4 regions of the Enterobacter cloacae complex sp. 385G4 genome follow, and region 1 is predicted to be linked to each of the others. Evidence: predicted binding sites of a transcription regulator. Region 1 holds the regulator's gene; each other region holds the start of a gene.
The links. The regulator CRP, encoded in region 1, controls carbon source genes, mostly activating them, when cyclic AMP is high. The targets are predictions, from matches to a motif close to ATGTGANNNNNNTCACAT.
Positions count from the first base shown of each region.

Region 2: a site for CRP is predicted at 3,280-3,297, ahead of azuC (stress response protein AzuC). Genes of this name have one in related genera too.
Region 3: a site for CRP is predicted at 1,664-1,681, ahead of mlc (sugar metabolism global transcriptional regulator Mlc). Genes of this name have one in related genera too.
Region 4: a site for CRP is predicted at 2,111-2,128, ahead of deoC (deoxyribose-phosphate aldolase). Genes of this name have one in related genera too.

Region 1 covers NZ_JBXWDD010000015.1:18,839-24,849, forward strand. Annotated here, with positions in the region: gene mdcA (malonate decarboxylase subunit alpha) at 1-1,397, opposite strand, end outside; gene AC2FAJ_RS22120 (hydrolase) at 1,626-2,645, shown strand; gene AC2FAJ_RS22125 (YheU family protein) at 2,645-2,863, shown strand; gene AC2FAJ_RS22130 (phosphoribulokinase) at 2,894-3,763, shown strand; gene AC2FAJ_RS22135 (OsmC family protein) at 3,830-4,234, opposite strand; gene crp (cAMP-activated global transcriptional regulator CRP) at 4,546-5,178, shown strand; gene AC2FAJ_RS22145 (YccS/YhfK family putative transporter) at 5,236-6,011, shown strand, end outside.
Region 2 covers NZ_JBXWDD010000001.1:1,145,486-1,151,496, reverse strand. Annotated here, with positions in the region: gene tyrP (tyrosine transporter TyrP) at 1-1,081, opposite strand, end outside; gene ftnA (non-heme ferritin) at 1,327-1,824, opposite strand; gene yecR (YecR family lipoprotein) at 2,028-2,366, opposite strand; gene AC2FAJ_RS05660 (RpiB/LacA/LacB family sugar-phosphate isomerase) at 2,621-3,259, shown strand; gene azuC (stress response protein AzuC) at 3,378-3,461, shown strand; gene AC2FAJ_RS05650 (DUF2766 family protein) at 3,572-3,823, shown strand; gene AC2FAJ_RS05645 (anaerobic C4-dicarboxylate transporter) at 3,864-5,207, opposite strand; gene AC2FAJ_RS05640 (non-heme ferritin-like protein) at 5,371-5,874, opposite strand.
Region 3 covers NZ_JBXWDD010000001.1:384,704-390,714, reverse strand. Annotated here, with positions in the region: gene bioD (dethiobiotin synthase) at 1-225, opposite strand, end outside; gene mlc (sugar metabolism global transcriptional regulator Mlc) at 356-1,576, opposite strand; gene AC2FAJ_RS02060 (LysR family transcriptional regulator) at 1,706-2,602, opposite strand; gene AC2FAJ_RS02055 (MFS transporter) at 2,724-3,977, shown strand; gene AC2FAJ_RS02050 (APC family permease) at 4,041-5,432, opposite strand; gene AC2FAJ_RS02045 (hypothetical protein) at 5,422-5,607, opposite strand; gene AC2FAJ_RS02040 (glutamine synthetase family protein) at 5,789-6,011, opposite strand, start outside.
Region 4 covers NZ_JBXWDD010000003.1:259,658-265,668, forward strand. Annotated here, with positions in the region: gene AC2FAJ_RS11775 (YjjW family glycine radical enzyme activase) at 1-486, opposite strand, end outside; gene AC2FAJ_RS11780 (YjjI family glycine radical enzyme) at 461-1,996, opposite strand; gene deoC (deoxyribose-phosphate aldolase) at 2,259-3,038, shown strand; gene deoA (thymidine phosphorylase) at 3,142-4,464, shown strand; gene deoB (phosphopentomutase) at 4,518-5,741, shown strand; gene deoD (purine-nucleoside phosphorylase) at 5,867-6,011, shown strand, end outside.

The sequences.
Region 1 (6,011 bases):
GCAATCCCCTCTTCCGTCAGCACGTGGGTGACGTCATCGCCGTAAATCATGACCGGCGCCAGCGGCATACCGGAGGCTTTCGCGACGTCGACGGCATCCAGTTTTTCCACGAAGGTTGGCTTCACGCCCGCCTGGAAGGTTTCCACCATCTGCACAACCAGTTTTTTACCGCGCTGCATCGGGTCAGGCTCGGTGATCATGTTCAGCCAGGCCGGTGTGGCGTGGCGACGACCGTGCGGATCGTGGCCCATGTTTGGCGCACCGCCGAAGCCGGAAAGACGACCGCGGGTCACGGTGGAGGAGTTGGCGTAGCCGTCAACCTGTAGCGTCGAGCCGATAAACATATCGACCGCGTACTGACCTGCCAGCTGGCAGAAGGCGCGGTTAGAACGCATGGAGCCATCAGCACCTGTAAAGAACACGTCCGGACGGGCGCGGATGTACTCTTCCATCCCCAGTTCGCCGCCGAAGCAGTGGACGCTCTCCACCCAGCCGCTTTCGATGGCCGGGATCAGCGTTGGATGCGGGTTCAGCGTCCAGTGTTTACAGATTTTGCCTTTGAGTCCGAGCTGTTCGCCGTAGGTTGGCAGCAGCAGCTCGATCGCTGCGGTGTTAAAGCCAATCCCGTGGTTCAGGGACTGCACCTGGTGTTCAGCGTAGATGCCTTTAATCGCCATCATCGCCATCAGGATATGTTCCTGTTTAATCAGGCGCGGATCGCGGGTGAAGAGCGGTTCGATAAAGAACGGCTTGTCGGCAACCACCACGTAGTCAATCCACGAGCCCGGTATATCCACGCGCGGCAGGTCGCACTCGTCGTCCACCAGCTCGTTTACCTGTGCGATGACGATACCGTCGTGGAACGCGGCGGCTTCCACCAGCGCCGGGGTATCTTCGGTACTCGCACCGGTATAGAGGTTGCCTTTGCGGTCCGCTTTAAAACCGGCAATCAGCGCCACGTTTGGCGACAGGTCGACGTATAAACGTGAGTAGAGTTCGATGTAGGTGTGGATCGCACCGATTTCGAGCTGACCGTCTTCCAGCAGCTGAGAGATACGCAGGCTTTGCGTCCCGGAGAAGGAGAAGTCCAGCTTGCGGGCAATGCCTTTCTCAAAGATGTCCAGATGTTCGCTGCGGCCCACGCTCGGCATGATCATATGCAGATCGTGCACGATTTGCGGGTTTACTTCCGCCAGTGAACGGGAAAGGAAATCCGCCTGCTTCTGGTTGTTGCCTTCCAGCACGACTTTGTCGCCCGGGGCGATCAGTTTTTCCAGCATGGCGACAAGATCGCCGGTTGGCAGTACCTTGCCCTGCACCGGTACGGATGCCAGACGACGCGCTTTCTCACTGCGTCGGGTGTTCCATTGCCGGGTGGGTGTTTGCCCAGATAACATTATTAACCTCCTGATTCAGCACATCATTCTGATTTGCTTAACGTTGAGTAAAGTCTGCGCTCTGGCGAGAAAGGCATCAATTAAGCGTAGAGAGGAATCATTAGCCTGAGAGTAATAATCAAGGTAAAGATTTGTGATCGGGATCAGTTCATGCTTCGGAAAAACGGGCTAAACGGGGTACAATTCGGAAGGTATAGTAAATTTCTGACAAGAATCAGCATCGCCCTTATGACCCAAATCATTCCATCAGACTTCGACATTGCAGCCGAAGAGAGCGCAGAGTTCGTGCCCATGCGCGGCGTGGCTAACCCCCACCTGCAAACCATGCTGCCGCGCCTGATCCGCCGCAAGGTGCAGTTCACCCCGCACTGGCAGCGCCTGGATTTGCCGGACGGCGACTTTTTAGATCTCGCCTGGAGCGAAGATCCGGATCGGGCCAGACATAAACCCCGTCTGGTGGTGTTTCACGGTCTGGAAGGCAGCCTGCACAGCCCTTACGCACACGGTCTCATTGAGGCGGCGAAAGCCCGCGGCTGGCTTGGGGTGGTGATGCATTTTCGCGGATGCAGCGGCGAGCCTAATCGTCAGAAACGTATTTATCACTCGGGTGAAACCGAGGACGGCACCTGGTTCCTGCGCTGGCTAAGAGACAATTTCGGCGAGGCGCCAACGGCAGCGGTGGGGTATTCGCTGGGCGGCAATATGCTGGCCTGCCTGCTGGCGAAGGAGAGCGACGCCGTACCGCTGGATGCGGCGGTCATTGTCTCTGCGCCATTTATGCTGGAGCAGTGCAGCTATCATATGGAAAAGGGGTTTTCGCGGGTCTACCAGCGCTACCTGCTCAACCTGCTGAAAGCCAACGCCGCGCGCAAGCTGAAGGCCTATCCGGATACGCTGCCTGTGACGCTGCAACAGCTCAAACGCGTGAAGCGCCTGCGCGAGTTTGATGATTTGATCACCTCGAAAATTCACGGCTTTGCCGATGCGATTGACTATTACCGTCAGTGCAGCGCCATGCCTTTACTGAATCTAATCACGAAACCCACGCTGATTATCCACGCCAAAGATGATCCGTTTATGGATCATCACTCGATCCCGGCGCCCGATCATCTGCCGGCCAACGTGGAGTATCAGCTCACCCAATTCGGCGGACATGTCGGCTTTGTTAGCGGCACGCTGCGTCGGCCAAAAATGTGGCTTGAGACGCGAATTCCCGACTGGTTAACGGCATATCTGGACGGTAAATAATGATTATTCCCTGGCAGGATCTGGCTCCCGAAACGCTCGATAATCTGATTGAAAGCTTTGTCTTGCGCGAAGGCACCGATTATGGTGAACATGAGCGTTCGCTTGAGCAAAAGGTCAACGATGTAAAACGCCAGCTGAAAAGCGGCGACGTGGTGCTGGTGTGGTCAGAACTGCATGAGACGGTCAATATCATGCCCCGCAACGCGTTTCACGGCTGATCTTCCAACCTTTTCCGTCAGGGAGTTGCTATGTCTGCCAGACATCCCATTATTGCCGTTACGGGGTCGAGTGGTGCGGGAACCACCACCACCAGCCTCGCTTTTCGCAAGATTTTCGCCCAGCTGAATCTCCGTTCGGCGGAGGTCGAAGGCGACAGCTTTCACCGCTATACGCGGCCTGAGATGGACATGGCGATCCGCAAGGCACGCGATTTGGGTAAACACATCAGCTACTTTGGCCCGGAAGCCAATGATTTCGGCCTGCTGGAGCAAACCTTCCGCGAATACGGTCAGAGCGGTACCGGGCAGTCCCGTAAGTATCTGCACACCTACGACGAAGCCGTACCCTGGAACCAGGTCCCCGGCACGTTCACGCCCTGGCAGCCGCTGCCGGAACCGACCGACGTGCTGTTTTACGAAGGGCTACACGGCGGCGTTGTGACGCCTCAGCACGACGTGGCGCGCCACGTGGATTTGCTGGTGGGGGTGGTGCCAATTGTTAACCTTGAGTGGATCCAGAAGCTGACGCGCGACATGAGCGAGCGCGGCCATTCGCGCGAGGCGGTAATGGACTCGGTGGTGCGCTCCATGGAAGATTACATCAATTATCTCACGCCGCAGTTCTCCCGCACGCACATTAACTTCCAGCGCGTGCCGACGGTGGACACTTCCAATCCGTTCGCGGCGAAAAGCATCCCGTCGCTGGATGAGAGCTTTGTGGTGATCCACTTCCGCAATCTTGAAGGCATTGATTACCCCTGGCTGCTGGCGATGCTGCAGGGCTCGTTTATTTCCCACATGAATACGTTAGTGGTTCCCGGTGGAAAAATGGGGCTTGCAATGGAGCTGATCATGACGCCGCTGGTGGAGCGACTGATGGAAGGGAAGCAGATCGCGTGAACATGTTCCCTCTCCCCGTGGGAGAGGGTTAGGGTGAGGGCATCAACACGCACGATGCCCCAATAATTAAGCCTCGATCACTTCATACGAATGGGTGATTTTTACCGCTTTCTCCAGCATTAACGCCACAGAGCAGTATTTCTCCGCAGAGAGATCCACCGCGCGTGAGACCGCCGCGTCTTTCAGTTCTTTCCCGGTGACAACAAAGTGCAGATTAATGTGGGTGAACAGGCGTGGCGCCTCTTCGCGGCGTTCTGACGTGAGTTTGACCTCACAATCCGTCACGTCATGACGACCTTTTTGCAGAATCGACACCACGTCGATCGCGCTGCATCCGCCTGCCGCCATCAGCACCATTTCCATTGGGCTTGGAGCTTTATCGCCGGAGTTACCATCCATCAAAATCTGGTGTCCTGATGCGGACTCGCCCAGGAACGTTAAACCTTCAACCCACTTCACGCGCGCTTGCATATTCATTAACTCCAACGTTGCATTTTTGGTGACAGATTACGCGTGCGTTACATTTCTCGCAATGGAAGGCGACCTGCATCATGCTGAAGCGAGACACCAGGAGACACGCGGCAAAAGCTATGCTAAAACACTCAGGATGCTACAGTAATACATTGACGTTACACATGTATGCAGAGGACATCAAACTTTACTGGCTGCGAAACGTTACGACAGCCGACTTCCCAGGGTATGGGTAAGAATTCGATTGCAACCCCAGAGTCCGGATGCATCTGATGACTCTGGTGACAGCTTATAACAGAGGATAACAGCGCATGGTGCTTGGCAAACCGCAAACAGACCCGACTCTCGAATGGTTCTTGTCTCATTGCCACATTCATAAGTACCCATCGAAGAGCACGCTGATTCACCAGGGTGAAAAAGCGGAAACGTTGTATTACATCGTCAAAGGCTCGGTGGCAGTGCTGATCAAAGATGAGGAAGGCAAAGAGATGATCCTTTCCTATCTGAACCAGGGCGATTTTATCGGTGAACTGGGCCTGTTTGAAGAAGGCCAGGAACGTAGCGCCTGGGTTCGTGCAAAGACAGCATGTGAAGTGGCTGAAATTTCTTATAAGAAATTCCGTCAGCTGATTCAGGTTAACCCTGACATCCTGATGCGTCTTTCTTCCCAGATGGCGCGCCGTCTGCAGGTGACGTCAGAGAAAGTGGGTAACCTCGCCTTCCTGGACGTGACTGGCCGTATTGCGCAGACTCTGCTGAACCTGGCGAAACAGCCAGACGCGATGACCCACCCGGACGGCATGCAAATTAAAATTACCCGTCAGGAAATCGGTCAGATCGTCGGTTGCTCCCGCGAAACGGTGGGCCGTATTCTGAAAATGCTGGAAGATCAAAACCTGATCTCCGCCCACGGTAAAACCATCGTGGTTTACGGAACCCGTTAATCCTGCCTAAACGGCGTGCCATCGCGAGGTGTCACGCCGTTTTTGTCTCTTTTCCCCATGTGGCGCAGGCTGATCTATCACCCGGAAGTTAACTACGCACTACGACAAACGCTGGTGCTGTGTCTTCCCGTGGCCGTGGGCCTGATCCTGGGACATCTTCAGCAGGGCCTGCTGTTTTCTCTCGTCCCCGCCTGCTGCAACATTGCCGGTCTGGACACGCCCCATAAACGCTTTTTCAAACGTCTGATAATTGGCGGCTCGCTGTTTGCTGGCTGTAGCCTCGCGGTGCAGCTTCTGCTGGCTCGTGATATTCCCCTGCCGCTGATCCTGACCGTGCTGGCGATGACCCTCGGCGTCACCGCCGAAATCAGCTCGCTCCATGCCCGTCTGCTTCCCGCGTCACTCATTGCGGCCATCTTCACCCTGAGCCTCGCCGGTAATATGCCTGTGTGGGAGCCGCTGCTGATCTACGCCCTCGGCACGCTGTGGTACGGGCTGTTTAACTGGTTCTGGTTCTGGCTGTGGCGGGAGCAGCCGCTGCGCGAATCTCTGAGCCTGCTCTACGTGCAGCTTGCGGATTACTGTGAAGCCAAATACACCCTGCTCACCCAGCATACGGATCCGGAAAAATCCTTACCGCCGCTGCTGACGCGCCAGCAAAAGGTGGTAGACCTGATAAGCCAGTGCTATCAGCAGCTGCATATGCTCGCCGCCAACAAGAACCACGAATATAAACGGCTGTTGCGCACCTTTCAGGTGGGGCTGGATCTTCAGGAGCATATCTCCGTTAGCCTTCACCACCCGCAGGAGGTGCAAAAGCTGGTTGAGCGCAG
Region 2 (6,011 bases), on a different contig from region 1:
GACGGCTTTTCCACGCCAGCAGGGAAGGGAGCAGCAGGGCCAGGACAGAGAGCGCCACCCCCGCGTAGCCCAGCGCCATCACAAACCCGCGAGGGTAAAACAGCGCAAACGCCAGCGGCGGCAGGAAGGTAATGGCTCCGGTCTGTAATCGCCCGGCGGCAGTATTGCGACGCTGGAACAGGTCGGCCAGGTAATCGAACAGGCCGAGCGCTACGCCCAGGAACGAGGTCGCGAGCGCCAGGTCGGCGAACAGGTGAACCGCCAGCTCCACGTGCGGCGAGGTGACCACCTCGCGCAGCGACAACAGAAAACCGTTCAGGCCAGCGTGCTGCGCCATCAGCCCGACAAAGGTTGAAGAGTCAATGCTACCCAGCGTCACCAGCTGCCAGAAAATGTAGGCGATCAGCGGAATGGCGCTGCCGATAACAAACACACGACGCAGCTTGCGGACATCACCGTTCATATAGCTGACGATGCTCGGCACGCTGCCGTGGAAGCCAAACGAGGTGAAAATGACCGGGATGGCGGAAAGCGCCAGCCCTTGCTCCAGCGGCAGCGTCAGCAGGTTCACCTTGTGCACGTGCGGTGCCAGCAGCGCCAGCATGACAACCAGAAACAGAATTTTGGCGCTGAACAGAAAGCGGTTAAAGAGATCGACCAGCGATGTGCCCACGCAGACCACGCCGCCGCCAATAAGCGCAAAGAAGATAGCCCCCGTTGCAGGGGTAATGTCAGAGCCAAACCAGTCGTTGACGCTGGAGGCGATTAACTCCCCGGCACCGCTGATATACGCGGCCGTGAGGGCGTACATCAGGAACATCATGCTAAAGCCGGTGATCCACTGGCCGTAGCGTCCCAGATAGCGCGCCGCCAGCGAACCCAGCCCGGTATCTGCGGGCACATGCTGGTAAACCTCAAGCAGCAGCAGTGCGGTATAGCACATTAATGCCCAGAGCGTGCCAAGCAGCAGCAGGGTCATCCCAAATCCCACTCCCGCGGCAGCCAGAGGCATTGCCAGCATTCCTGCGCCAATCGTCGTTCCGGCGACGATAAAAATACTTCCCAGGGTTCTGTTCTTCACGCTTTCCTCTACAACGACGCTTAACCGCAACAAAATCTGCGGCGCAGAGTAAGGCAAAAGCGGTAATTCGTCAAACCACCGTTACAAGGCGTGTAATGAAAGGTTTACGTATTGCGCTACTGCTCATCCTGAGTGGGGCGACGGTCAGGCGTGACGTAAATAAGGCGTACGGGGAATAAAATGCGTGTTTTAATGCAGGGGAAAGGTAAATTAACGCGGCGCCGGAAACCGGCACCGCGCTGATATTAATTCTGCGTATCGAGAGTCGACAGTTCTTTATCAATAAAGTAAAGTCCTTCGCCGGATTTACCCACCAGGGATAATTTATCCAGCACGGATTTAAACAGCTTCTCTTCTTCGTGTTGTTCCGCAACGTACCACTGCAGGAAATTAAAGGTTGGATAATCCTGGCCGATCATTGCCGCATGAACCAGTTCGTTAATTTTCTGGGTGATCAGCTGTTCGTGCTCGTAGGTGGCGCGGAACAGTTCGTCGAGAGAATTATATTCAGCAAAAGGCGATGCCACGTTCTCAATGCGCGGCAGGCTGCCCGTATCGGTCAGATAATCAAACAGGCGCTGCATGTGGGTCATCTCTTCCTGGGCGTGACGACGCAGAAACGCGGCCGCACCTTCAAAGCTGTGATAGCTGCACCAGGCGCTCATCTGCTGGTAGAGAAGGGATGAATAGAGCTCAAGGTTCATTTGTGCATTGAGCTTGTCGATCATTTCAGTTTTCAGCATGGTGGCGCTCCGGATTATTATTACGGGTTCATAATGAGCGACACTATAATTTGTTATTTAATTATTTGCAAAACGTAAAATTAAATATTTGTTCGTTTAAAATACGAATGGGAATAAAACGCATTGGCGATATTTATTTTTATTAATGCGAATTATTTTTGTTCTTAGTTAAATAAAGCGCCAGCAAACGCTGGCAGCTTTGATTAATACCAGGGATTATTTGCCTTAGGGTTAACGGCATACCCCATGCACTTATACTGGATAGTAACGCTCTCGTTCAGGCACAAAGAGCCGCTTGTCAGGGTACAGGTTTTGACCGGCTGCCCGTAGGCAGAGGCGGTGGCATAGCCCATGTTCTGACAGGCTTTTACCGCGGTACCGTTATTAACATATTCATCGGACCAGGCGTTTTGCAGCACGGCCTGGCCATAGTCGAGGCGGACAATGCCGTTCGGCGCGTCGAGGCTGCTGATTTCCGCCTGGCGTTTAACGCTGCATCCCGCGAGCAGCAGGACTGTAGCGGCTACGATGGCTCTTTTCATGGTTCGCTCTGAGTGGATGGAAATACGTTATCGTACCCGCAGATGCCCGCTGCAATGCCAGGAATAGCCGGACGATCTACCCTCACTCTTTGCAACGGACGGCGTAGATCCTCCCCTTCACAAAATTGTGAGCGTGCATTTAGTTTTTAAAACTGCATTTCATTTACTTTGAAAGTCTGTTTATTTGATGCCAGAATGAACGGGAACAGGTATCCATGGCGGGGAGCGCCCGCAGCGCATTCTGGAGAGACACGATGAAAATTGCACTGATGATGGAAAACAGCCAGGCGGCTAAAAACCCAGTCATATTAAAAGAGCTGAAAACGGTAGCCGATGAAAAAGGGTTTCCGGTTTACAACGTGGGTATGAGCGACGAAAACGATCATCACCTGACCTACATCCACCTGGGCATTATGGCGAGCATTTTGCTGAATGCGAAAGCGGTGGATTTTGTGGTCACCGGCTGCGGCACCGGGCAGGGGGCGCTGATGTCGTTAAACATCCACCCTGGCGTGATATGCGGCTACTGCATCGATCCCGCAGACGCGTTTCTCTTCGCGCAAATCAATAACGGCAATGCGCTCTCGCTGCCTTTTGCCAAAGGGTTTGGCTGGGGAGCGGAGCTAAACGTTCGCTTTATCTTTGAAAAGGCGTTTACCGGCCGAAAAGGGGAGGGTTATCCTCCAGAGCGTAAAGAGCCGCAGGTGCGTAACGCCGGTATTCTGAACCAGGTAAAAGCGGCCGTGGTAAAAGATAACTATCTTGACTCGCTGCGCGCCATCGATCCTGAGCTGGTGAAGACCGCTGTTTCCGGCCCGCGTTTCCAGCAGTGCTTCTTTGAAAATTGCCAGGATAAGGCGATCGAGGATTTTGTTCGCAGTATCGTGGGTTAATGCGCACTGCGCAGTTTAAATTGTGATATGCGTCACAAAAATATTGATTTTTGTGACGATGGTCATATTATAGGCACATTGACAATAAAGTTGTATAACAAGTTAATGGAGCATCACAATGAAACTGCGCAAAATCCTGAAAAGTATGTGGGCCAATTACTGCCGCACTTTTAAAGACGTGCCGCCTGGCGCCATGTTCTGATAAAAAAAAACCTGCTTCGGCGGGTTTTTTTGTGTCCTGCGGCAATGAAGGGCAGATGTCACGGGCCACGTTTTGATACTATGGCGGCCTTTGAATAAGGAGAAACCCCCATGTCACAAAACCTGAGCGCCGATCAGGAACTGGTCTCTGACGTTGTCGCCTGTCAGCTGGTTATCAAGCAAATTCTTGATGTTCTGGACGTTATTGCACCGGTTGAAGTGCGCGAGAAGATGTCCACGCAGCTGAAAAACATCGATTTTGCCAGCCATCCCGCGGCTGCCGACCCGGTGACGCTTCGCGCGATCCAGAAAGCCATCGCGCTGATTGAACTGCGCTTTACGCCGCAGGGCGAGTCTCATTAAAACGCGAACGGGCGACCACGCGTGTCGCCCGTTGAAAACGTTAAAAGAAGGTCTGGACCAGCAGGTAGCTCGCCGCGCAGGCGCAGCTCACGCCAATTAGCCCCGGCAGAATAAAGCTGTGGTTAATGATGAATTTGCCGATGCGGGTTGTTCCCGAGCGGTCAAAGCCGATGCAGGCTAAATCACTCGGGTAGGTCGGCAGAACAAAATAGCCGTAGGACGCCGGGAAGAAGGCGATCAGCATTTTTGGATCGATGCCCAACATCAATCCCATCGGCGCCACGGCCGTCAGGGCCGCCGCCTGGCTGTTTACCAGCTTCGACACAAGGAAAAGCACGATGGCATACGTCCACGGATGGCTTTTCACAACCCCTTCCAGCGCCAGCTTTAACTCATCGAGATGCGCCTGGAAAAAGGTATCGCTCATCCACGCCACCCCGAACACCGAGAAGATCGCCACCATACCGGCCTTGAATACCGCACCGTTTGAGATGGCTGAGGCATTGACCTTGCAGGCCATCAGCATCACGGCACCGGCAATGAGCATCATCATCTGAATGACGAGGTTCATCGACAGGGCCGTCATTTTACCTTTCAGTTCGAAGGCCGGGCGCAGTTCGGGGAAAGCCCCGAGCAGGACTACCACCGCAATACCGGCAAAGAAAATCCATGTCGACCAGTAGGCCTGCTTCGGAAAACGCTGGTTCATTAACGTCTCCGTGCCGCCATAGATAAACTCGCGCTGTTTGGGATCTTTCAGTTTCTCCTGAAACTCCCCGTCGTCAGCCAAATCTTTCCCCCGACGTAAACTCCACAGGGCCGCGATCGCGACGCCGAAAAGCGAAGCGGGAACCGATACGGCGAGGATTTCCAGGATCCCCCACGCGTGCCCAATCCCATGCTGTGCGGCCAGGATGGAGACCAGCGACACAACGGCGACGGAAACCGGAGACGCGGTGATCGCCATCTGGGATGCCACCGATGCCACCGCCATTGGGCGTTCCGGGCGGATCCCTTTTTTCAGGGCGATATCCGCAATGATGGGGAACATGGTGTAGACCACGTGCCCGGTGCCGCACAGAAAGGTCAGCATCCAGGTGGTAAAAGGGGCGAGAAGCGTGATGTGCTGCGGGTGTTTGCGCAGCAGGCGTTCAGCAAACTGCATCATGACGTTGAGGCCACCCGCGGTCTGCAGGGTAGCGGCACAGCCTATCACCGCGAGAATGGTTAACATGACGTCAACCGGAGGCTTGCCGGGCTGGAGCCCAAAGACAAAACACAAAATAAAAAGGCCAATACCGCTGATTAACCCAAGCCCCATGCCGCCGAAACGTGTTCCCGTCAGCAGGCAGAGGAGAATGACAACAAACTCAATGGTGATCATGCTTTTCCCTCGTCAATGATTATGTAATTAAATAAATCATTACATTTTGTAGGGTTAATCATTGAGAGCGAGATCTGATTTGTTAAATTTCAGCAAAAGCAGAGGGTTGGGGAGATAAGAAGAAACCTGCCTCCCTGAACCAGGGCAAAGGCAGGTTAAACGCTTAGTGGTGCTGCACCGTCACAAGATCGAGCAGGTGGCGGTCGGCTTGCTCCGGGCGTAAACCGGCCTGGCGCGCATTGTGGATCTCATCCGCCAGCGTTTTCAGCAGCATACCGTCCTGCTGCTGTTCTTTATCCATATCGCGTAAAAATTTAAGAGTGATGATGTCATGCTGTGCTCTGGCTTCATCGGCCAGCTTGTTGAGCGTCGTACAGCGCTGCTCATGCTCTTCCAGCGTTTTCTGGAACAGTTCTTCCAGAGAAGAGTAATTTTCGTTGATCCCATCAAGGGCTTTAACAACCGGGTTAGCCCCCGCGGCCTTCAGGAAGTTAAAGACGCGCATCATATGGGTGACGTTGCTTTGTGCCTGTGAACGAAAGAACGTGGCAGAGCCCGTGAGACTTTTTTCAGAACACCATGCACTTAGGTGAAGGTGCAGGTTCGAGGCGTAGAACTCAAGGTTCATCTGCGCGTTAAGTTTTTGCATCATCGTTTGGGTAGCCATACTCATATCCTTATAGACTGTGGGACGTGATGTCCGCTGCTTAACCTGACAGCCAGGCAAATACGAAGAAAAACAGAATTGCAATTTTTGCAGTGACTAAAATCGATCGAAAATTCACTTCCTGTGTTCGATATAAA
Region 3 (6,011 bases), on a different contig from region 1:
AATGGGATTGACCGCGTGGTAAGGCAGTTCCAGTGATGAGACGCTTTGCAGCACCAGGGCGTCTTTATTTCGCAATCCCTCTGGCGTCTCTTTACTCCCTTTTGCAACCGGTTTGTACCCAGCGACGCGTTTACCGCTTGCTGTCAGAGCCTGCAGCAATGCGCGGGATACAACGGTCTTGCCGACAGAGGTATCTGTACCAGTAACAAAGAAACGCTTAAGCATGACTCACTCCACCTCTTGGGTATGCTTCGAAAATATCAACCAGGTAAATAATTCAGTGGAGGAAGTCTACGGGATGCGTGCGCTACCCGGCTTGAGATAGCGCAATTTTTCTTACATCTGCGGAAAAGAGTTAACCCTGTAACAGGCGGATAAGCAGCGAGCCGTTGTACATGGCATCTTTGACCAGCGCCGCGCCGGCCATTGTGCCCTGGTTGGAAAACTGGGTACTTTCTACCGCAATATTTCTGCTGTAGGCGGGAAGCGACTGCTGCTGAATACAGGCCGTAATCGCCGGAAAAAGGATCTCCGCCGCCTGGCTGAGCGGTGAGCCGATCAGGATTTTTTGCGGATTGAAGAGGTTCACCATAATCGCCAGAATGCGGCCTACGTTATTACCCACCCCGGTAATAATGTCCTTCGCCAGCAGATCCCCCTGACGCGCGGCGGCGCAAAGGGAATCCACCGTTAAGGGTTGGCCGTGAAGCGAGGAGCTCATGGACTGACTGAGCCTCACCTGCGCCAGTTCGAGCACGCTTTCCACGCTGGCGATCGTCTCCAGACAGCCGTGGTTCCCGCAGTAGCAGCGTTTACCGTACGGGTCGACCTGGGTATGGCCAATTTCCACCAGGCTGCTGCTCCCGGCGTGGAGAAGCCGTCCGTCGGTGATCACCCCCGCCCCGACGTTATGATCGATAACCACCTGAATCACATCCCGCGCGCCCCGCGACGCGCCAAACAGCGCTTCCGCCATCGTCCAGGCGCTAATGTCGTGCTGAATATAGACCGGCACGCCGGTATGGTTTTCCAGCACTTCGCCCAGCGGCATCTCTTTAACATCGTCGTAAAACGGCATGCGGTGAACAATACCATTTTCGGTATCAATAATGCCGGGCATGGTGATGGCAATCGCCGTTAAGCGTTCAAGCCGCTGCTGATGGCGAATAAAGAAGCGATCGATATGGGAGACAATCGCATCGAGAAGCGGTTCCTCGGCGTTGAGCGGCAGCTCAAGCCGGTCTTCCACCACCAGCTTGCTGCTGAGATCGCGCAGCGCAAGGAAGATCTCTCCGCGACTGATGCGCAGCGAGAGGTAGTGCCAGGCTTCCGTCTCGACCACCAGGCCGACCGCCGGACGACCACGGCTGCCCGGCTCCTGAATTTCCGTCTCCTGGACCAGGTGCGCTTCCAGCATTTCGCGGACAATTTTGGTGATACTGGCAGGTGCCAGCTGTGCCAGGCGCGACAGATCGATACGCGAAACCGGACCAAGCTGATCAATCAGGCGATACACCGCGCCAGCGTTGGTCTGCTTAATCTGATCAATATGCCCTGGCTGACTATCAGCAACCACCTCGTACTCCCTTATTTTCGAGCTTCGAAATAAACTGTTGGCTATGGTGAAGCACTTCCATGGGTGTCGTCAAATATTTACTTAGCCTTGTGATTTACCGCACATTTTTACCCGTTTTCCAGGGAAATATCAGACCGCGGAAGCCTGGATTAACCGCTGTTTGAAGCGCTGGGCAGCATGACTCTGTTCGCGATGTTTTGACCACACCAGCCACATCTCCGAAACGGCATCCTCCTCGGCGATAGCAACCCAGCGCATCTCGCGCAGCTGTACCCGCTTAAAGGAGGCCGGGAGTATCGACACGCCCAGCCCGGCGGCGACCAGGCCGATAATGGTCATCGCCTCTCCCACTTCCTGGGTAATGACCGGCGCCAGATCGTAGCGGCGCATCAGCCCCAGAATATCGTCATACAGGCCCGTCCCGACCTGCGGGTCAAAAAAGACAAACGGCTCTTTTGCCAGCTCTGCCAGCGAAACCGCCGGACGCGACGCCAGCGGGTGATCGTTCGGGATCATGGCCATCAGCGGTTCGCGCAGGATAACCTCCCATGCCAGCGTGTCCGGCAGCTGGGTATTACGCATCAGCCCCAGATCGAGCGCACCTTCGTTAAGCGGCGCAATCTGCTCCCGGGTATTAATTTCGCGCGTCTGAATATGCACGTCCGGAAAATGACGGCGGAATGACGAAAGCGTCTGCGAGACGGCGCTGATAAACGGCGCGGACGAGGTAAACCCGATGCGCAGCTCTCCGGCTTCCCCAAGATAGAGCCGTTCCGCCCGGGCAGCGGCGTCGTCGACCATGCTCAGAATTTGTCGGCTGTCGATCAGAAACTGCTTACCCGCTGCCGTCAGGCTCACGCTGCGGTTGGTGCGGGCCAGAAGACGCGCCCCGACCTGCTGTTCGAGGATTTGAATCTGCTGGCTTAAGGGCGGCTGAGAAATGTTCAGCCGTGCCGCCGCGCGGCCAAAATGCAGCTCCTCAGCGACGGCGACAAAGTAGCGAAGATGACGCAGCTCGATATTCATATTTCTAAAGTATCATTTGAGATTATTAATATATTAGACAGAATATTTACATTTTCCTACCCTGAAGAGGTGGTCATACCCGTCACCAGAAACCACGGGGATGTTTAAGCAAGGAAACTGTGTGAGTCGTACATCTACCATTGATATCGAGCCGGCCAGAGATATTAATGATTTGCCTGTAGCATCGCAGCCGGTTCAGTTCATCAAACGTGGTACCCCCCAGTTTATGCGCGTCACGCTGGCGCTCTTTTCCGCCGGTCTGGCAACGTTTGCCCTGCTCTACTGCGTTCAGCCGATCCTGCCCGTTCTCTCACACGAGTTTGGCGTATCGCCTGCCAGCAGCAGCGTTTCGCTTTCCATTTCAACCGGGATGCTGGCAATTGGCCTGCTTTTTACCGGCCCGCTCTCCGACGCCATTGGCCGTAAACAGGTGATGGTAACCGCCCTGATGCTGGCCTCGGTCTGTACGTTACTCTCGACAATGATGACCAGCTGGCACGGCATTTTGATGATGCGCGCGCTGATCGGGCTCTCGCTCAGCGGCGTGGCGGCAGTCGGGATGACCTATCTCAGCGAGGAGATCCACCCGAGCTTCGTCGCCTTTTCGATGGGGCTGTACATCAGCGGGAACTCGATTGGCGGCATGAGCGGGCGTCTGCTGAGCGGGGTATTCACGGACTTCTTTAGCTGGCGCATTGCGCTGGCGGTGATCGGGTGTTTTGCGCTGGCATCGGCCCTGATGTTCTGGAAAATCCTGCCGGAATCGCGCCATTTTCGCCCGACGTCTCTGCGCCCGAAAACGCTGTTTATCAACTTCCGCCTGCACTGGCGTGACAAAGGTTTACCGCGACTGTTTCTGATGGGATTCCTGCTGATGGGTTCCTTCGTGACGCTGTTTAACTATATTGGCTACCGGCTGATGCTCTCGCCGTGGCATCTGAATCAGGCCGTTGTGGGTTTGCTTTCCGTGGCCTATCTCACCGGTACGTGGAGCTCGCCGAAAGCCGGGGCGATGACGGCACGCTTTGGCCGCGGGCCGGTGATGCTGGTGTTTACCGCGGTGATGCTGCTCGGCCTGCTGCTGACGCTTTTCTCTTCCCTGTGGCTTATCTTTGCCGGGATGCTGCTCTTCTCCGCAGGCTTCTTCGCCGCTCACTCCGTCGCCAGCAGCTGGATTGGCCCGCGCGCGCGTCGCGCCAAAGGCCAGGCATCGTCGCTGTATCTGTTTAGCTATTATCTGGGCTCAAGCATCGCCGGGACGCTGGGCGGCGTGTTCTGGCATCACTACGGCTGGAACGGCGTGGGCGGATTTATCGCGCTGATGCTCTGTGCTGCACTGCTGGTGGGCGCAAGCCTTCATAAATGCCTGAGATAATCATCCTGCGGGCTGATGCCCGATCCAGATAAACGGCACCAGCTTACTGGTGCCGTTTCACGTTCAGGAATCCCAGGCCTGCTCTATCTTACCGGCTTCAAACTGCGGAGGCGGTTTTCGGAAGCGGCGCGTGAGCCAGGTCAGGTAAAGGACACCCAGTGCCGCCCAGATGAGGCCAAGCGTCAGGGACGTCGCTTCGAGGTTTACCCACAGCACGCCGACCGTTGCGGCACCAATGAGTGGCAGCAGGAAATAGTGGAGCCGATCTTTCCACGTTTTGTTCAGCCCCTTACGCCGCCAGAAATGGTTGTACACCGAGAGATTAACAAACGTAAACGCCACCAGCGCGCCAAAGTTGATCAGCGCCGTCGCGGTCACCAGATCAAAGTACAGGGCCGACAGCGCCACTATCCCTACCATAATCACGTTCAGGGCCGGAGTGCGCCATTTCGGATGCACGTAGCCAAACACCCGCTCAGGAAAGACGTTGTCACGCCCCATCACATACAATAAGCGTGAGACGCTGGCGTGCGAGGCCAGGCCTGAAGCGAGCGTATTCACAAACGTGGTGCACAGAAACACCGACTGGAAGAGCTTGCCGCCCACGTACAGCGCAATTTCCGGCAGCGCGGCGTCCGGGTTCTTGAAGCGCGCGATCGTCGGGAAAAAGAGCTGCATGAAAAACGAGGCAACAATAAATATCAGCCCGCCATACAGTGCGGTCAGGAAAATGGCTTTGGGAATAACCCGCGCCGCATTTGGCGTCTCTTCCGACAGCGTGGTGACTGCGTCAAAGCCGAGGAAAGAGAAGCAGACGATAGTCGCGCCGGTAATGATAGGAAGCAGGTGCGCGTTCTCGCTGATAAACGGCTGGAGCGACCAGACGGTGCCAACCCCCTCCCCCTTGTGCAGTCCATGCACTACCAGTATGACAAAGACCACCATGATGGCGACCTGCACCAGCACAAACAGAGTGTTAAAGTTGGCGACCAGGTTAACGCTTTTCAGGTTCGCCAGCGTCAGGATCGTCACAAACCCCACCACCCAGACCCAGGGCGGGACTTCAGGGAACAACGCGGAAAGGTAGATCTTCGCCAGCAGCACGTTGATCATCGGCAGGAAGAGATAGTCCAGCAGCGATGACCAGCCAACCATAAAGCCTAAGTGAGGGCCGATCGATTTCTGCGTGTAGGTATACGCGGAGCCCGCTTCCGGGAACTGTCGTACCAGTTTGCCGTAGCTGATGGCGGTAAACATGACGCCCGCCAGCGCCAGCAGATACGAGGCGGGCACGTGGCCATTGCTGATACCGGACACAATGCCGAAGGTATCAAACACGGTCATGGGAGTGAGGTAAGCCAGCCCCATCATGACCACCTGCCAGAGCTTGAGGGAACTGCGCAGCCGGGTTCTTCCGGCCATGCGCGGCGAGTCAAGAGAGGTGTTAGTCGCCATAAACCATCCCCCCCATGCTTACCGTGGTTTGCAATCGCGTTGACCGTAACGCAAACCTGCTTAGCAAAGGGGGAAGTTGTAAAGAACATACGCGATCGTACCAGCGCAGCGTCTCTCGCTCGCACTCACAGCAGGCGCCTGACTGGCCCCCTTCGCCCTGCGGATAGTTGAACATCTGCATCATTTCCTACCTCGTCACACAGTGTCGTTAAGAAAGTCCCTGTGCCGCCTGCGCTCCATAACGCGACTCCCGGGAGATAGCTGGCGTGCCAGCGAACGTTTCGGCCAGGCTCCGCGCAGGCCGTTTGGTGATACGTATGCGATGAAACAAAGCGGCCCCTTACCGGGGCTCGTCATCAGGCGTTTTTCAGCATCCACTCAATTTCTGTTTCGGTAATCAGGCGTTCAAACTGCAGTAATTCATCATTTTTGCAGGCGTGATAGACGTGGCAGAAACGTTCGCCCAGCCGCTCGCGAAGATGATCGTTTTGCATAAATTCCCACAGCGCATCGCTCTGACGAATCGGGAACGGCAGTCCGTCCTGCTCCAGACCATTGCCTTCCACTTCTTCCTGCAGG
Region 4 (6,011 bases), on a different contig from region 1:
TTGCCAGCCGGTTTCGCTTAGCAGACCGTTGCTGTCTACCAGGCAGGTTAAATGATGTAGCTCAGGATCGGTTTTGATCGCGGTAAACAGGGCGATCAAAAACGGCAGTTGGGTTGTGGCTTCGCCGCCGCTCACGGTGATCCCTTCGATAAAGGGCGCGGATTTACGGACCTGAACGAGGATCTCGTCGACGCTCAGGCGGTGCGCCATGGGCGTGGCCTGCTGCTGGCACAGGCGCAGGCAGGTGTCGCACTGCTGGCAGTGACTCTCCTGCCACCAGACGCGTCCGGCCTGAATGGTCAGCGCGTCGTGCGGGCAGTGGGGCACGCAGTCCCCGCAATCGTTGCAGCGCCCGATGGTCCACGGGTTGTGGCAGGTTTTGCAGCGCAGGTTGCAGCCCTGCAGGAACAGCGCCAGGCGGCTGCCCGGCCCGTCCACGCAGGAGAAGGGGATGACCTGACTAACTAAAGCGCATCTGCTGTTCATGGCTTATCACGCGCGGCTGACGTTCCAGAATACGGGTATTGCGTGCGGCCTCTTCCCCCAGCCACGTGGTGTTCGTTCTTGAACCCGCTTCCCGGTATTTCTCCAGATCCGACAAGCGAACCATATAGCCGGTCACGCGTACCAGATCGTTACCGGCCACATTCGCGGTGAACTCACGCATACCGGCCCTGAACGCCCCCAGGCAAAGCTGAACCACCGCCTGCGGATTGCGTTTTACCGTCTCATCCAGCGTTAAAATATCGCTGATCCCGGAATGATAGTGTTTATGGTGTGGCGCTACGGCCAGCAGATGACTGACAGGATCCGGCTCGTCACCGTACGGCAGACGCGCCCCCGGCGTGGTGCCCGAATCGGAGCTGATGCCTGACTGGGCGTGCAGCATCGCGCGATGCTTCCAGCCGTGCCTCACCGACGTATTTTCAACAAACGCCGCAAGCTGTTCGCTGATGCGATAACCCAGCGCGTTGGCCTGCTCGTCTTTCCCGTAACGCCCCGCCATGCCTGCTTTCTTACACAGTACGTTCACCGCTTCGGCAAGACCGTACATGCCAAACATCGGCACAAACCGATCGGCATCAATCAGCCCCTCTTTTACCAGGAAGCTATTCTGAAAGAAGCCGGATTGCCCGTACAGAAAATCGCAGCGCGCATCGATGATGGCGATTTGCTGCTGGCAGTAGTGCGGTAGCGTGTGGGTGAAGAAGTCGTCAATGGATGTGCTGTGTTCGGCGATTGCCTTGAGGTTAAGGCGCACCAGGGTGCTGCCACCGCCCGCCAGCGGCAGAGAGTTGTAACAGCTCACCACGCCAAAACGCCCTTTTGTGAAAATTTTATCATTCACCGGACCGTTTGAAATATGCGGTTTGCTGCATTCACAAATGTTTTTTGCCACCTCAAGCAGTAAATCGTCTGGGGTGATCTCAGGATCGTAGATAAAGGTCAGATTGGGCGCAACCTGCTTCAGTTCAGCATCTGCACGCAGAATGGCACGGGTGACAGGGCCGTCGGCGGGCCCGATGTTGGCATGCATAAACGCATCGGGCAGCGTTCTGTCGAGATAGCGCCAGAAACGTTTTATTCGGCTATCGATTTCTTCTTGTGTTAGAATTCTAACATACGGGTTCAGTAGCGCATCAAGCTGCCCCAGATAGACCGGCATTGATGTCACTGAAGGAACATGGTGATAGAGAATAGTTAACAGAGAGAGGGCGTCATCAAGATCTTTCGCGCCTTCCAGCTCCAGCCATTCCGAACCGTTAGCCAGGAATTTTTCATAATCCGGCAGCACGTAACGCGGTTTGTAGGGGGCATGACCTTCGTACATGTCGCAGATAAACCCCTCGTCCAGCGCGGCGCGGGCGGCCGGAGATAGCGTCGGGTAGGGCAGGTAATTTTCCGCTTCCAGCGCCAGAAAATGACGTTTTTGCTCCGGGGTTAACAGCGGGCTTGTCACAATGTGCTGGCAACGTTGTTGCAGGGCGTCGGGCATGTTCACTTCCTTGAATGTTCTGCGGATGATGAACGGATTGTAGGAAGCCAGCCTGCCGGCGCTTTTGATCCAACAAGGGGTATCGCTGCTTTAGTCAGCAATTTGCACGCTAAAGTTTGAAGAAGATCTCATTACAGTAATGCAAATTTGTACGCAGTTTTCATTAACTGTGATGAATGTCGAAGTGTGGATGCGGGTGAATGTTAGAATACTCACAGACCCGCAAGGTAAAATTTATACGGCACTGCCGTTGGAGAATGTTATGACCGATTTAACTGCAAGCAGCCTGCGCGCGTTGAAGCTGATGGACCTGACCACCCTGAACGATGACGACACCAATGAAAAAGTCATCGCCCTGTGCCATCAGGCAAAAACGCCAGTGGGTAACACCGCCGCCGTCTGTATCTACCCGCGCTTTATCCCGATTGCCCGCAAAACGCTGAAAGAGCAGGGCACGCCGGACGTGCGCATTGCAACCGTGACTAACTTCCCGCACGGCAATGACGACATTGAGATTGCGCTGGCGGAAACCCGCGCGGCAATTGCCTACGGTGCAGACGAAGTTGACGTGGTGTTCCCGTACCGCGCGCTGATTGCCGGCAACGAGCAGGTCGGTTTTGACCTGGTGAAAGCCTGTAAAGACGCGTGTGCGGCGGCAAACGTGCTGCTGAAAGTGATCATCGAAACCGGTGAGCTGAAAGAAGAGGCCCTGATTCGTAAGGCGTCAGAAATCTCCATCAAAGCCGGTGCGGATTTCATCAAAACCTCTACCGGTAAAGTGCCGGTCAATGCCACGCCGGAAAGCGCGCGCATCATGATGGAAGTTATCCGCGATATGGGCGTGTCCAAAACCGTGGGCTTCAAGCCTGCGGGCGGCGTACGTACCGCGGAAGACGCGCAGCAGTTCCTGGCGATTGCCGACGAACTGTTTGGCGCTGAGTGGGCTGACTCCCGCCACTACCGCTTCGGCGCGTCCAGCCTGCTGGCAAGCCTGCTGAAGGCGCTGGGTCACGGCGACGGTAAGAGCGCAAGCAGCTACTGATTGCCAGACAATGCCGGATGACGCTTCGCTTATCCGGCCTACAGGATCGCAGGGCGGGTAAGCGTACCCGCCGCCATTCACCCGATTCCGCATGGGGGTTACCGTGTTTCTCGCACAAGAAATTATTCGTAAAAAACGTGATGGTCTTGCTTTAAGCGACGAAGAAATTCGCTTCTTCATCAACGGCATTCGTGACAACACCGTCTCAGAAGGGCAGATTGCGGCTCTGGCGATGACCATTTTCTTCCACGATATGTCGATGCCTGAGCGCGTGTCGCTGACCATGGCGATGCGAGATTCAGGAACCGTTCTGGACTGGAAAAGCCTCAACCTCAACGGCCCGATTGTGGACAAACACTCCACCGGCGGCGTGGGTGATGTGACTTCGCTGATGCTCGGCCCTATGGTGGCAGCCTGCGGCGGTTATGTTCCCATGATCTCCGGGCGCGGCCTGGGCCACACCGGCGGTACGCTCGACAAACTGGAAGCCATTCCGGGCTTCGATATCTTCCCGGATGACAATCGCTTCCGCGATATTATTAAAGACGTTGGCGTGGCGATTATCGGCCAGACCAGCTCTCTTGCTCCGGCAGACAAGCGTTTTTACGCGACGCGTGATATTACCGCCACCGTAGACTCCATCCCGCTGATCACCGCCTCTATCCTCGCCAAAAAACTGGCGGAAGGGCTGGACGCGCTGGTGATGGACGTGAAGGTGGGCAGCGGCGCGTTTATGCCGACCTATGAACTCTCTGCTCAGCTTGCCGAAGCGATCGTTGGCGTCTCCAACGGCGCGGGCGTGCGCACCACCGCGCTGCTGACCGACATGAACCAAGTGCTGGCCTCCAGCGCCGGTAACGCGGTTGAAGTCCGCGAAGCCGTGCAGTTCCTCACAGGTGAATACCGTAACCCGCGCCTGTTCGATGTCACCATGGCGCTGTGCGTTGAGATGCTCATCTCCGGCAAGCTGGCCAAAGACGACGCGGAAGCCCGCGCGAAGCTTCAGGCGGTGCTGGACAACGGCAAAGCGGCGGAGATCTTTGGCCGCATGGTGGCGGCGCAGAAAGGCCCGACCGATTTCGTCGAAAACTACGCGAAATACCTGCCGACCGCGATGCTCAGCAAAGCTGTTTATGCGGATGGCGAAGGTTTTGTCTCCGCCATGGACACCCGCGCGCTTGGTATGGCTGTTGTATCTATGGGCGGCGGTCGTCGTCAGGCATCGGACACCATTGATTACAGCGTCGGCTTTACCGACATGGCCCGTCTGGGCGACAGCGTCGACGGCCAACGTCCGCTGGCGGTGATCCACGCGAAAGACGAAGCCAGCTGGCAGGACGCGGCGAAAGCGGTGAAAGCGGCAATATCTCTTGACGATAAAGCACCGGAAACCACACCGACGGTCTATCGTCGTATCACTGAATAGCGGTATACTGATCTGATCGCATTTTTATGAAGCACTAAGTACGGAGAACAATTATGAAACGTGCATTTATTATGGTGCTGGACTCATTCGGCATCGGCGCAACCGAAGATGCAGAACGTTTTGGTGACGTGGGTTCCGATACCATGGGTCACATCGCGGAAGCCTGTGCAAAAGGCGAAGCGGACAACGGTCGTAAAGGCCCTCTGACTCTACCTAACCTGACCCGCCTCGGGCTGGTAAAAGCACATGAAGGCTCTACCGGTAAAATCGCAGCCGGTATGGACGGCAACGCGGAAGTGGTGGGCGCCTACGCCTGGGCGCACGAGCTCTCTTCCGGGAAAGATACCCCGTCCGGTCACTGGGAAATCGCCGGCGTGCCGGTGCTGTTCGACTGGGGCTACTTCTCCGATCACGAGAACAGCTTCCCGCAGGAGCTGCTCGATAAGCTGGTGAAGCGTGCCAACCTGCCGGGCTACCTCGGTAACTGCCACTCTTCCGGCACCGTGATTCTGGATCAGCTCGGCGAAGAGCACATGAAAACCGGCAAGCCGATTTTCTACACCTCTGCTGACTCCGTGTTCCAGATTGCCTGCCACGAAGAGACGTTTGGCCTGGATAAACTCTACGAACTGTGCGAAATCGCCCGTGAAGAGCTGACCGAAGGCGGCTACAACATTGGCCGCGTTATCGCACGTCCGTTTATCGGCGACAAAGCGGGTAACTTCCAGCGTACCGGTAACCGTCATGACCTGGCCGTTGAGCCACCGGCGCCAACCGTGCTGCAGAAGCTGGTTGACGAGAAGGGCGGTCACGTGGTGTCCGTGGGCAAAATAGCGGATATCTACGCCAACTGCGGTATCACCAAAAAAGTGAAAGCGACCGGTCTGGATGCGCTGTTCGATGCCACTATCAAAGAGATGAAAGAAGCGGGCGATAAGACCATTGTCTTCACCAACTTCGTGGACTTCGACTCCTCCTGGGGCCACCGTCGCGATGTAGCCGGTTATGCTGCGGGCCTGGAGCTGTTTGACCGCCGTCTGCCGGAGCTGATGGAGCTGGTGGGGGAAGATGACATTCTGATCCTGACCGCAGACCACGGCTGTGACCCAACCTGGACCGGTACCGACCACACCCGTGAGCATATTCCGGTACTGGTGTACGGCCCGAAAGTGAAGCCGGGCTCGCTCGGTCACCGTGAAACCTTCGCGGACATCGGCCAGACCATTGCGAAATACTTTGGTACGTCTGACATGGAATATGGCAAGGCCATGTTCTAAACGGATTGGGTGCGGCCTGATGCCCTCACCCCGGCCCTCTCCCACAGGGAGAGGGAGAACAGAATGTAGGCCGGGTAAGGCGTAGCCGCCACCCGGCAAAAACAACAATGTAAAAGGAACTGAAGATGGCAACTCCTCACATTAATGCAGAAATGGGTGATTTCGCTGACGTCGTATTGATGCCGGGCGACCCGCTGCGCGCGAAGCACATTGCAGAAACCTTCCTCGAAGACGTGCGTGAAGTGAACAACGTTCGCGGCATGCTGGGCT